DNA from 4 places in the Erwinia billingiae Eb661 genome. Region 1 is predicted to be linked to each of the others. Evidence: predicted binding sites of a transcription regulator. Region 1 holds the regulator's gene; each other region holds the start of a gene.
What was found. Region 1 encodes PurR, which represses purine synthesis genes. Its sites were predicted from a motif close to CANGCAAACGTTTGCNTG; they were not measured.
Positions count from the first base shown of each region.

Region 2: cvpA (colicin V production protein) is a predicted target of PurR. The motif match lies at 1,448-1,465, and genes of this name have one in related genera.
Region 3: EBC_RS03310 (NCS2 family permease) is a predicted target of PurR. The motif match lies at 1,096-1,113, and genes of this name have one in related genera.
Region 4: guaD (guanine deaminase) is a predicted target of PurR. The motif match lies at 1,963-1,980, and genes of this name have one in related genera.

Region 1 covers NC_014306.1:2,168,046-2,171,160, forward strand. Annotated here, with positions in the region: gene punR (DNA-binding transcriptional activator PunR) at 1-785, shown strand, start outside; gene purR (HTH-type transcriptional repressor PurR) at 834-1,859, opposite strand; gene cydH (cytochrome bd-I oxidase subunit CydH) at 2,144-2,233, shown strand; gene EBC_RS11410 (C40 family peptidase) at 2,277-3,115, opposite strand, start outside.
Region 2 covers NC_014306.1:3,484,015-3,487,129, reverse strand. Annotated here, with positions in the region: gene folC (bifunctional tetrahydrofolate synthase/dihydrofolate synthase) at 1-523, shown strand, start outside; gene dedD (cell division protein DedD) at 513-1,229, shown strand; gene cvpA (colicin V production protein) at 1,521-2,006, shown strand; gene purF (amidophosphoribosyltransferase) at 2,043-3,115, shown strand, end outside.
Region 3 covers NC_014306.1:420,425-423,539, forward strand. Annotated here, with positions in the region: gene soxR (redox-sensitive transcriptional activator SoxR) at 1-231, shown strand, start outside; gene EBC_RS03305 (glutathione S-transferase family protein) at 304-966, shown strand; gene EBC_RS03310 (NCS2 family permease) at 1,249-2,598, shown strand; gene EBC_RS03315 (Na+/H+ antiporter) at 2,767-3,115, shown strand, end outside.
Region 4 covers NC_014306.1:2,580,344-2,583,458, forward strand. Annotated here, with positions in the region: gene xdhA (xanthine dehydrogenase small subunit) at 1-463, opposite strand, end outside; gene guaD (guanine deaminase) at 460-1,791, opposite strand; gene ydfG (bifunctional NADP-dependent 3-hydroxy acid dehydrogenase/3-hydroxypropionate dehydrogenase YdfG) at 2,199-2,945, shown strand; gene hrpA (ATP-dependent RNA helicase HrpA) at 3,027-3,115, opposite strand, start outside.

The DNA of each region.
Region 1 (3,115 bases):
GGCTTGCCGTGCCGTTGTTTGAGCGTCGCCACCGTGATGTGGTGCTGACCGATGCGGGACGAGTATTTATCCAGGAGGGCCGCAGTGTCATCAAAAAAATGCTCGCCACCCGACGGCAGTGCCAGCAGGTCGCTAACGGCTGGCGAGGGCAAATTAATATCGCCGTCGATCGCATCGTTAAATCTCAGCGAACCCGACAGCTGGTAGTCGACTTTTATCGGCACTTTCCGGATATGGAACTGCATCTGTCAGCAGAAGTTTTTAACGGCGTCTGGGATGCGTTGGCCGACGGGCGGGTGGATGTGGCCATCGGCGCGACACAGGCTATCCCGGTAGGTGGCCGCTTCGCCTTCCGCAATATGGGCGCGCTCAACTGGCGCTGTGTGGTTGCCGCGGATCATCCGCTGGCACGTCAGCACGCAGAAACCAGTGAAGAGGCCATTGGCGAATGGCCTTCACTGGTGCTGGAAGATACCTCAAGAGCCTTGCCGAAACGCACCACATGGACGCTGGATAATCAGCGGCGGCTGGTGGTGCCAGACTGGGAAAGCGCATTTGACTGCCTGCTGGCGGGCTTATGCGTGGGGATGGTACCGGGCCATCTGGCGCAACCGCTGCTGCAAAAAGGCGCTTTGCATGAATTGACGCTGGAAGGCGGATTTCCGGACAGTCCGTGCTGCGTGAGCTGGTCTGAGCAGCAGGCTTCACCGGCGCTGAGCTGGTTGCTGGATTATCTGGGTGACAGTGACACGCTGAACAGTGAATGGCTGAAGGAAGAGCCCTGAGCCAATTGGGTGTGCTGAGGGAGAATTCGCCCTCAGCACTGAGCGGGACTAGCGGCGGTAATCCAGGAAGGGACCATCGGCAACCGAACGGCGTTCGATCAACGTAGGATGTACTTCAATCGTCTGCGGTTCTTCACGCTTGCTGGTGATACGATCTAACAGCATATCGAAGGCGGTTTCGCCCAGCTGTTCTTTTGGCTGGTGAACCGTGGTCAGGGCCGGTGTGAAGTAACGGGCGTTGCGTACGTTATCGTACCCGATTACCGATATATCCTGCGGAACGCGCAGGCCCATCTCATCAGCCGCACAAATTGCGCCCATCGCCATCACATCGCCACCGCAGAACACCGCCGTTGGACGCTGCTTCTGCGAGAGGATTTGCTGCATCGCCTGGTGACCTGATTCAGGTTCGAAATTGCCCTGAACCAGCCACTCGTCACGCAAGGTAATCCCCGCTTCAGACAATGCTTTCATAAATCCGGCAAGACGGCCACCGCCGGTGTTGCGCTCCATCTGACCCGGGATGACACCAATATCTCGATGCCCACGGTCGATCAGATAACGGCCAGCCAGATAACCGCCTTCAAAGGCGTTGTCTTCTACCGTATCGGTAAAGTCACCGCGCGATTTGCCCCAGTCCATCACCACCATCGGAATATTGCGGTTATCTTCCAGCATGGTGATCAACTCGTCAGGGTATTCGGAACACATCACCAGCAGGCCATCCACGCGTTTCTGCGCCATCATCGACAGATAGGCCTGCTGCTTGGCAAGATCATTGTGGGCGTTACCGAGGATCAGCGTGTAGCCTTTGGCAAAACAGCGGTTTTCAATGGCTTCAATAATTTCGGCGAAATAGGGCGCCTCGCTCGAAGTAGCCAGCAGCCCGATGGTTTTGGTGTGATTCACCTTCAGACTACGGGCAACCGCGCTGGGTGAATAGTGGAGCGCCTTAATGGCGGCCCACACGGCTTCCCGCGTTTCTTCTGCAACGAAACGGGTCTTGTTGATGACGTGGGAGACGGTGGTGGTGGACACCCCGGCTTGCTTTGCCACATCTTTAATTGTTGCCATGAAATAACTACTCCTGCGCCTATCTTAACCGTTTGATAAGCCTGTTGTTAATCGTTTGCCTGGTGAGATCGAAAACCTGACGTCTGAAGTCGTTTTTTAGTTGCTGTCCGGAGTCGTCAGGAAGGAAAAAGCGCTGATTAAAGACCGCTAAACACCTTAAGGTGCGGGCCGTTGCGCAACAAAAAAAGAATTCTAACAAGGCTTGGCAGAGAAAACGAGATTTTTACCGTCAAGTATGGGAAAATTGATGGCATCATAAACTGTAGGGCTATTTAGGATTAAAAATGGATACCGATCTGAAGTTCTCTTTACTGACCACGGTTTGCGCACTGTTGATGATTATGGCGTTTAGCTTCACCGCGATTATGCATTAAGTGCAAACAGGGCCGGTCTGACGATCGGCTCTGAGTATTTCCGCTATCGAATGGTTTTTGGCGTCATCATCCGGCGGGCACCAATATAGTGGCGCTGCCAGTAATCATCTGCCAGAGCGCTGACCTGAATATCCTTGCCAGTACGTGGCGACTGAATAAACTTCCCACCACCCAGATACACGCCAACATGATCTGCCGTCTCGCGCCCGTTAATGCGGAAGAAGACTAAATCGCCTTTCTCCAGCTCATCACGCTTTATCGAAGCCGCATCATGCAGGTGATACATCTCATTCGCCGTGCGCGGGATTTTAAACTTCACTAAATCCTTGTAGGCATACCACACCAGGCCGCTGCAATCGAAGCCGGTTTTAGGCGACGTTCCGCCCCATTGGTAAGGTTTACCCAGCTGGCCCATCAGTTTGGTCATCGCGGTTTCACGGGCTTTTTGATAGCGGGCGCGGTGAGCTTTACTTAACTTTAATGGCGCAGAAACAGAGTCTGACGTCAGCTCTTCAGCAGTATCGACAACCTTGCCACGATGGCGGCCATAGCGTTTATTTCCGGCGTTTAAGGTGGTTTTCTTTTTGTATTTGCTGGAGTGCAACGGGGCAGTCTGAACAGAGGCGGTTTGCAGCGAAGGTTTCTTTTTAAGCTTCAACTTTTGTACTGAGGTTAAGCGAGATTTTTTGCTGGTGGATTCTTTAACTTTTTTGGTGCTGTTGGCTTTAACCGGTCGGCGTTTACGTCGCTCATCCTCTCGGGCAGGCGTGCCGCTATCTGCCTTATGATGATTTGCATTAATAGGGGCATGTGGCGATGCGTGCGCCATATTGAAAAACAGCTGGGCAAAGGCCAGCATGAAGAGCGTGATAAGTAAACGCA
Region 2 (3,115 bases), 1.3 Mb from region 1:
TCTGCCGCAGGTGCCGATGCCTAATGCTGCCACCGCGCTGGCTGCGCTGCGCTGTTCCTCGCTGCAGGTGGATGATGCAATCATCTACCAATGGCTGGACAAGGCGATTCTGCCCGGCCGTTTTCAGACGGTCGCCGAGTCACCGAGGGTGATCCTGGACGTGGCGCACAATCCGCATGCGGCCAGCTATCTGGCGGGTCGACTCAGTGAACTGCCAAAAAGCGGCAAGGTTCACGCGGTGGTCGGTATGCTGCATGACAAAGACATTGCCGGTACGCTGGCCTGTCTGCAACCTGAAGTGGATTACTGGTATTGCGCGCCGCTGGACGGCCCGCGCGGTGCCAGCGCTGAACAGCTGAAGGCCCATTTGCCGACAGCGCAGACCTTTACCAGCGTGGCCGATGCTTATCGCCAGGCGCTGCAACAGGCTGAAGCGCAGGATATTGTGCTGGTGTGCGGATCGTTCCACACCGTGGCACAGGTTATGGAAACGAGGGAAACGGAGAACGGCAGTGGCCAGTAAGTTTCAGAACCGTTTAGTCGGGACCGTCATAATAGTTGCACTGGGTGTCATCATTCTGCCAGGCCTGCTCGACGGCAAGAAGAAGCACTATAAAGAAGAGTTTGCCGCGATCCCGCTGGTGCCTAAACCGGGCGACCAGCAGGAGAACGATCTGGTTCCTCCGGTAACGCAGTCTTTACCTTCGCAGCCGCCAGAAGGTGCAGCCACGGCGGTGGAAGGCAAAACGCCGGGCAATACCTCGCAGGCTGAAAGTGGCTCAACCGCGCCAAAATCCGCCAATAAGCCCAGCGTGATTTCCCCGCCGCCGATGGTCGAGTCTAAGCCGGTACAGCAGCCGAAGCCGGTGGAAAAACCGAAGCCGAAGCCGGTTGAAAAAACGGTTGAGAAACCGAAAGCGCAGCCGAAGGCCGAACCGAAGCCAGAACCTGCACCTCAGGCCGCTGAGCCGGAGAGCGCACCAACCGGTCAGGCTTACGTCGTCCAGCTCGGCGCACTGAAGAATGCCAGCAAGGTGAACCAGGTTGTCGCCCAGCTGCGTCTTTCCGGTTATCGCGCCTTTACCGTGCCTTCCACGCCGGTTCAGGGCGAAATCACCCGTATTTATGTCGGGCCGGACGCGTCGAAAGCGAAAATGCAGGCATCAATCTCAGAGCTGAAAGGCATCTCAGGATTGGGCGGCGTGGTGAAACCATATAGCGCTCGCTAACGTTAGCCTGTCGCTATTACTGTAAGAGTCTGCGCCTTGCCAACGGCCGTTTTCGGCCAGGCGCTTCACTCGGGTAAAACCGCCTTTTGGGCGGCTTACCCGATGCAAATCAAAAGATTGCAGTACCGGGCTGTCCGACAAGGTCGGATAGCCGCCAGCGCGCATGATTGCTGGTTTTTTTAGCAAATTGTTTTAATTAAACTGGCAAAGGAAAACCCTACGCAAACGTTTTCTTTTTCTGTTAGAATTCGCCCCGAACTGGATGCAGGGGCACAGTCGCTGGAAGAGTTCATGGTCTGGATAGATTACGTCATTATTGCGGTTATTAGTTTTTCGGCTCTTGTCAGCCTGATCCGTGGGTTCGTTCGGGAAGCATTATCACTCGTCACCTGGGGTTGCGCATTTTTTGTCGCCAGTCATTACTACTCCTTCCTCGCGGTCTGGTTCACCGGTTTTGAAGACGAACTGGTTCGAAATGGGATCGCCATTGCGGTGTTGTTCGTTGCCACGCTGTTAGTTGGGGCTATCGTCAACTTCGTTATTGGGTCGCTGGTTGAAAAAACCGGCCTGTCGGGTACCGACAGAGTGTTGGGAGTCTGTTTCGGGGCATTACGTGGCGTGCTGATAGTCTCAGCCATTCTGTTTTTCCTCGATACATTCACCGGATTTTCCAAAAGTCCGGACTGGCAACAGTCTCAGCTGGTTCCCCAGTTCAGTTACATCATCAGGTGGTTTTTTGACTACCTGAAAAGCACGTCGAGTTTTTTGCCCCGGTAATAGAACCTGGGTTGCGGCTTATGAGGAAATAACCACATGTGCGGTATTGTCGGGATCGCCGGATTTATGCCGGTCAACCAGTCGATTTATGACGCGTTAACGGTGCTCCAGCACCGTGGGCAGGATGCCGCAGGCATCGTAACCATTGATGCATTGAATTGCTTCCGCCTGCGTAAAGCAAACGGCCTGGTTAGCGATGTATTTGAAGCCCGCCATATGCAGCGTATGCAAGGCAATATGGGCATCGGTCACGTCCGTTACCCAACTGCGGGAAGCTCCAGTGCTTCCGAAGCGCAGCCTTTCTACGTGAACTCGCCTTACGGCATTACGCTTGCGCACAACGGTAACCTGACCAACGCGCACGAACTGCGTAAGCAGCTGTTCGAAAGCGGTCGTCGTCACGTTAACACCACATCAGATTCTGAAATCCTGCTCAATATCTTTGCTCAGGAGCTGGATCGTTTTCAGCACTTCCCGCTGGAAGCAGACAACATTTTTGCCGCTGTGGCAGCGGTTCATCAGCACGTTCGTGGCGCGTATGCCTGCGTGTCGATGATCATCGGCCATGGCATGGTTGCGTTCCGCGATCCTAACGGCATCCGTCCGTTGGTGATTGGCAAGCGTGGCATGAAAGACGGTCGCCATGAGTATATGGTTGCCTCTGAAAGCGTGGCGCTGGATACGCTCGGCTTCGAATTCCTGCGTGATGTTGCGCCGGGCGAAGCGGTTTACGTCACCGAGAAAGGTCAGCTGTTCACGCGTCAGTGTGCAGAGAACCCGAAATGCAATCCGTGCCTGTTTGAGTACGTCTATTTTGCCCGCCCGGACTCGTTCCTGGACAAAATTTCCGTCTACAGCGCCCGCGTTCGCATGGGCACCAAGCTGGGTGAGAAAATCGCCCGTGAGTGGGAAGACCTGGACATTGACGTGGTCATCCCAATCCCGGAAACCTCCTGCGATATCGCGCTGGAGATGGCCCGCATTCTGGACAAGCCATACCGTCAGGGGTTTGTGAAAAACCGCTACGTCGGCCGTACTTTTATCATGCCGGGTCAGCACCAGCGCCGCAGCGCGGTTCGCCGCAAGCTGAACGCGAACCGTGCTGAGTT
Region 3 (3,115 bases), 1.7 Mb from region 1:
CATCTGATGCAGCTGCCGGCGGGAAACCGCATGTCGCCGAAAGAGTGGAAGGTGCTGACCGAGAAATGGCGCGAGGAGTTGGATCGGCGCATCGAAACCTTAACCCGGCTGCGTGACGATCTGGACGGTTGCATTGGCTGCGGCTGTTTGTCGATGCAGGATTGCCCGCTGCGCAACCCGGACGACAGGCTGAGCGAGCGCGGCACCGGCGCAATCCTGCTGGAGTCTTAGCGGAAGTGAGCGGCATCAGGCTGTGGCGGAGGGTCTATACTGATAACTCTTCGTATAACACAAGGTTAGAGCATGATCACCGTTCACCATCTGAATAACTCCCGATCGCAGCGTGTGCTCTGGATGCTGGAAGAGCTGGAAGTGCCTTACCAGATCAAACGCTATCAGCGTGAGAGCACCATGCTGGCCCCGGACGCGCTGAAAAAAGTGCATCCGCTGGGTAAATCCCCGGTCATCACCGACGAAAATCGCGTGATTGCCGAATCCGGCGCGATCCTTGAATACCTCGCCGAGCGTTATGACGCAGAAAATCGCCTGAAACTAAATGATGAGGACGAGCGCCTGCAGTCTCGTTACTGGCTGCATTATGCCGAAGGGTCGTTAATGCCGCTGCTGGTGATGAAGCTGATCTTCAGCCGGATGGGCAAGCCGCCGGTGCCGTGGCTGCTGCGTCCCATTGGCAATGCCTTTGGTAAGGGCGTGCAGAAAGGCTATCTGGATAAACAGCTGGCGACCCATCGCGAATTTATCGAACAGCATCTGGCCAGCCACGCGTGGTTTGCCGGCGAGCAGTTCAGCATTGCCGACGTGCAGATGAGCTTCCCGATCCAGGCGCTGACCGCGCGAGGCGGTGCCGCCAACTCCCCGGCCATCCAGGCCTGGCTTGCGAAAGTGCAAAACCGTGCCGCCTGGCAGCGTGCGCTGCAACAGGGCGGTGAAGTGAAGCTCGACTGAATGGATTTCTGCCTGAAATGCCCCTGCGTTTCAGGTTGCTGCAAATATAGGTGCGATCAGGAGTTGATAATGCACTGATAAAGGCTGGATAATCGTTTGCCTTTAAAATAGTGCGGCTTAATGCGTGACGTAGTAAACGTTTGCCTTTTTTCCGAACGTTGCCCGGCTAACGGGTTTTCGCGGTCTGTGAACAGTGCGTCCTGGGATGGTGAAACGTTGAATCAGTCAGCTTCATGCGTCACGCATCAATAACTCATAAGAAATCTCAGGGGATTTTTCACTATGTCGACTCCTTCTCATCAGCCCGGCGGTTCGCTGGACAGCTGGTTTAACATTTCTGCGCGCGGCAGTTCGGTCCGTCAGGAAATTCTGGCGGGCCTGACCACCTTCCTTGCCATGGTTTATTCGGTGATCGTGGTGCCGTCTATGCTCGGCAAAGCCGGTTTTCCGCCGACGGCGGTCTTCGTCTCCACCTGTCTGGTAGCGGGCTTCGGATCGCTGATCATGGGCCTGTGGGCCAATCTACCGATGGCGATTGGTTGTGCAATCTCACTGACCGCCTTTACCGCCTTCAGCCTGGTATTGGGACAGCATATCAGCGTGCCGGTGGCGCTGGGTGCGGTGTTCCTGATGGGGATCCTGTTCACCATCATCTCCGCTACCGGCATCCGTTCGTGGATCCTGCGTAATCTGCCGATGGGCGTGGCGCACGGCACGGGCGTTGGGATTGGCCTGTTCCTGCTGCTGATCGCCGCGGACGGCGTTGGCCTGGTGGTCAAAAACCCTGCGCCGGGCTTGCCTGTGGCGCTCGGTGATTTCGCCTCGTTCCCGGTGATGATGTCGATGGTTGGCCTGGCGGCAATTTTCGGTCTGGAAAAGCTGCGCGTGCCGGGCGGCATTCTGCTGACCATTATCGCCATTTCCATTCTCGGGCTGATTTTTGATCCGGCGGTGAAGTACCAGGGGCTGTTTGCCATGCCAAGCCTGAATGATGCCAATGGTCATTCGCTGGTGTTCAGTCTGGACATTCTGGGTGCGCTGAAGCCTGCGGTACTGCCAAGCGTGCTGGCGCTGGTGATGACTGCGGTGTTTGACGCCACCGGCACCATCCGTGCCGTTGCCGGGCAGGCTAACCTGCTGGACAAAGACAATCAGATCATCAACGGCGGCAAGGCACTGACCACCGACTCGGTCAGCAGCATCTTCGCCGGTCTGGTGGGCGCATCGCCTGCGGCGGTGTATATCGAATCGGCGGCCGGTACGGCGGCGGGCGGCAAAACCGGCCTGACGGCAATCGTCGTCGGCCTGCTGTTCCTGGTGATCCTGTTCCTGTCGCCGCTGGCCTATCTGGTGCCGGGTTATGCCACGGCACCGGCGCTGATGTATGTCGGCCTGCTGATGTTGAGCAACGTATCAAAAATCAATTTTGACGATTTTGTTGATGCGATGTCCGGCCTGCTGGCCGCGGTGTTTATCGTGCTGACCTGTAATATCGTGACCGGCATCATGCTGGGCTTCGGTTCACTGGTGATTGGCCGTATTTTTGCGGGCGAATGGCGCAAGCTGAACGCCGGCACGGTGATTATCGCGGTGGCGCTGGTGGCATTCTATGCCGGCGGCTGGGCGATCTAAACCGTCAGGGGCCGCCCGTCGGCCCCTGATTTTAGCCTTTAAATGCATTAATCCCTCGATAGCGCACTTCCTGTTTTTAAACCCACCGCATTTTTGTTTTACTATTCTCTCAGGTCGATCGTTCCGACTGGCATTTGTGTATTTCGCAGGAAGACAGATAAGGACAACATGGAAATCTTCTTTACCATCCTCATTTTGACGCTGATGGTGTCGCTCTCAGGCGTCGCTGCCCGCATCATTCCGTTTCAAATCCCACTGCCGCTGGTGCAGATCGCCATGGGTGCCTTGCTCGCCTGGCCGACGTTTGGTTTGCACGTCGACTTCGATCCCGAGCTGTTCCTGGTGCTGTTTATCCCGCCGCTGCTGTTTGCCGATGGCTGGAAAACCCCGACCAGTGAGTTTCTGAACCACGGCCGCGAAATTATCGGGCTGGCGCTGGTGCTGGTGTTGATCACCGTGGTCGGGATTGGCTATCTGATTTACTGGCTGGTGCCGGGCATTCCTTTGCTGGCGGCCT
Region 4 (3,115 bases), 410 kb from region 1:
GTCGCGCGGCATCGACAATCGGACGGTAGCCGGTGCAGCGGCATAGGTTGCCCGCCAGCGCCTGTTCAGCCTGCTTATGCTGCCAGCCATCACTGTTTTTTTGCAGCGTGAACAGCGACATCACAAAGCCGGGCGTGCAGAATCCGCACTGTGACGCGTGGCAATCCACCATCGCCTGCTGCACCGAGTGCAGTTTATTGCCCTGCTTTAAATCCTCGACGGTGATCAGCTGTTTGCCCTGCAGGCTGCTGACAAAGGTCAGGCAGCTGTTAGCGGTTTCATACACCATTTCGCCGTTTTCCACCCGGCCAAGGGTGACCGTACAGGCGCCACAGTCACCCGAGGCACAGCCTTCTTTGGTGCCGCTACGGCGTTTATTCTGACGCAGGTAGTTCAGCACGGTCAGATTGGGATCCAGCGACTCTTCGGTCACCAGCGTCTGATTCAGTAAAAATTGGATCATGCGGCTTTTACCTCACTGTGTGTCTGCCAGACGCACTGTCCGTTTACCCAGGTTGCAGCGATATTGCGATCGTCGCCCAGCGTCATCAGCACAAAGAGTTTTTCCCAGATGTCTTTGCTGTTGGCATGGCGCATCTGTTGTAAGGCGGAAACCGCCGGATCCAGCACCACGAAGTCGGCTTCTTTTCCTGGGCTGAAGTTGCCGATGCGGCTGTCCAGATCCAGCGCATGCGCGCCGCCCAGCGTGGCATGATAGAAGGCTTCACAGGCCGCCAGCTTGTAGCGCTGGAGCTGGCCCACTTTGTAGGCCTCGCCCAGCGTCTGCAGCATGCTAAAGGTGGTCCCTGCGCCGACATCGGTACCCATACCCATTTTCACCCCTTTCTGCCAGCAGGTGTTCAGGTCGAACAGGCCGCTGCCCAAAAACAGGTTAGAGGTCGGGCAAAATGCCACGGCGGAGTCGGTTTTGTGCAGGCAATCCCACTCTTCCTCTTCCAGATGCAGGCAATGTGCAAAGACGCTGCGGCGACCGGTCAGCTGATAGGCGTCATACACATCGAGATAATTTTTATGCGCCGGGAACAGCGACTTCACCCATTCAATTTCCTGCGGATTTTCGCTGAGGTGGGTATGCATCCAGGTATCCGGAAATTCGGCCTTCAGCTGGCTGACCTTGCTCAGCAGTTCCGGCGAAGAGGTCGGCGCAAAGCGTGGCGTCAGCGCATAGCTGAGGCGACCCTTGTTGTGCCAGCGCTCAATCAGCGCACGCGTTTGTTGATAGCTCTGCTCCGGCGTTTCGGTCAGGTAATCTGGCGCATTGCGATCCATCATTACCTTACCGGCAATCAGCCGCATCCCCAGCCCGTCGGCGGCGGTAAACAGCGCATCGACCGACTCGGGATGCACGGTGCCAAACACCAGCGCCGTGGTGGTGCCATTGCTCAGCAGCTGGTGCAGGAAGAAGGCCGACATTTTGGCGGCGTGCTGCGGGCAATGGTACTGGCTCTCCACCGGGAAGGTGTACTGCTGCAGCCATTCCAGCAGCTGCTCGCCATAGGCACCGATCATTTCGGTTTGCGGGTAGTGAATATGCGTATCGACAAAACCGGGAACGATCAGCTTGCCGCGATAGTCGAGCACGGGAACGTCGTCGGCAAGCTGAAGGCGCCCTTCTTCCCACGGCTGCAGCGATACGATTTCACCGCCGTTCAGCAGCAGCAATCCATCTTCAATATAACGAGCCTGTTCGGGAAGCTGCGTCGGCATGTCCACAACGGCAGTAATATCAAAAAAGCTTCCGCGAATAGCCTGAGTACAGGTAACTGACATAGCGATTCCTTGGGGAAAGAGTTCAACCCTTTCTTTTGTTATTGCAGGTGATGACCTTTATTTCAAATTGCAATTGTTATGCCAGATCGCGATAGCGTTATTTATGATTAATAATCAACAGGTTAATGGGGGTTTTATGACAAGCTCATGTCTGCCTGCCAGTTAATCGTGTGCGCAACCGGTTGCCTTCCTCCGCAAACGGTTGCATTGAGGGATTATTATTTAAACACCCCAACTATTGGCACTGCGCGGCAAAAAGGCGCACTAAAAAAAGGCAGCGTGCGAATTAAATGCACCAACAGTGTGCAGATCGGTTTAGTAAATAAATCATAACCTTTTCGTCCTTATCAGCTTACCTTTGAAATGGTAAGGTGGCTGGAATTGAAAATACCTTGAGGAACAGTGAGATGATTGTATTTGTTACTGGCGCTACCGCAGGATTCGGAGAAGATATCACCCGCCGCTTTATTGCTCAGGGGCATAAAGTGATCGCCACCGGCCGCCGTCAGGAGCGTTTACAGGCGCTGAAAGAGGAGCTGGGTGACGCTGTATATACCCTGCAACTGGACGTGTGCAACCGTGCCGGTATTGAAGAAGCGCTGGCCAGCCTGCCCGCCGACTGGCGCAATATCGACGTGTTGGTCAACAACGCCGGTCTGGCGTTGGGCATCGAGCCGGCGCATAAAGCCAACGTCGATGACTGGGATCTGATGATCGACACCAATAACAAAGGCCTGGTGTATATGACCCGCGCGGTGTTGCCGGCCATGGTTGAGCGCAATGTTGGCCACATCATCAATATCGGTTCGATTGCCGGCAGCTGGCCTTACGCCGGCGGCAACGTGTATGGCGCCACCAAAGCCTTCGTGCGTCAGTTCAGCCTGAATCTGCGCGCCGATTTGCATGGCACCGCGCTGCGCGTCACCAATATTGAACCAGGCCTGGTTGGCGGCACCGAGTTTTCTAACGTGCGCTTCAAGGGCGACGATGCCAAAGCGGACAGCGTGTATGACGGCGCGGAACCGTTAACGGCAGAAGACGTGACCGAAGCGGTGTACTGGGTGGCGAACCTGCCTAAGCACGTCAATATCAATACGCTGGAGATGATGCCAGTCGGTCAGACGCTGGCAGGTTTGAAGGTGCACAAGGCGTAATGTTAGACGGAGCGCAAGCGCTCGGGCGATAACGATGAAAACAGGCTGCAGATGCAGCCTGTTTTCATTTACCACACCCGGTTAAATCACGATCTCATCCATCGCCTGCTGAATACGCTTCTCCGAAACCGGATAGGGCGTGCCAAGCTGCTGGGCAAAATAGCTCACCC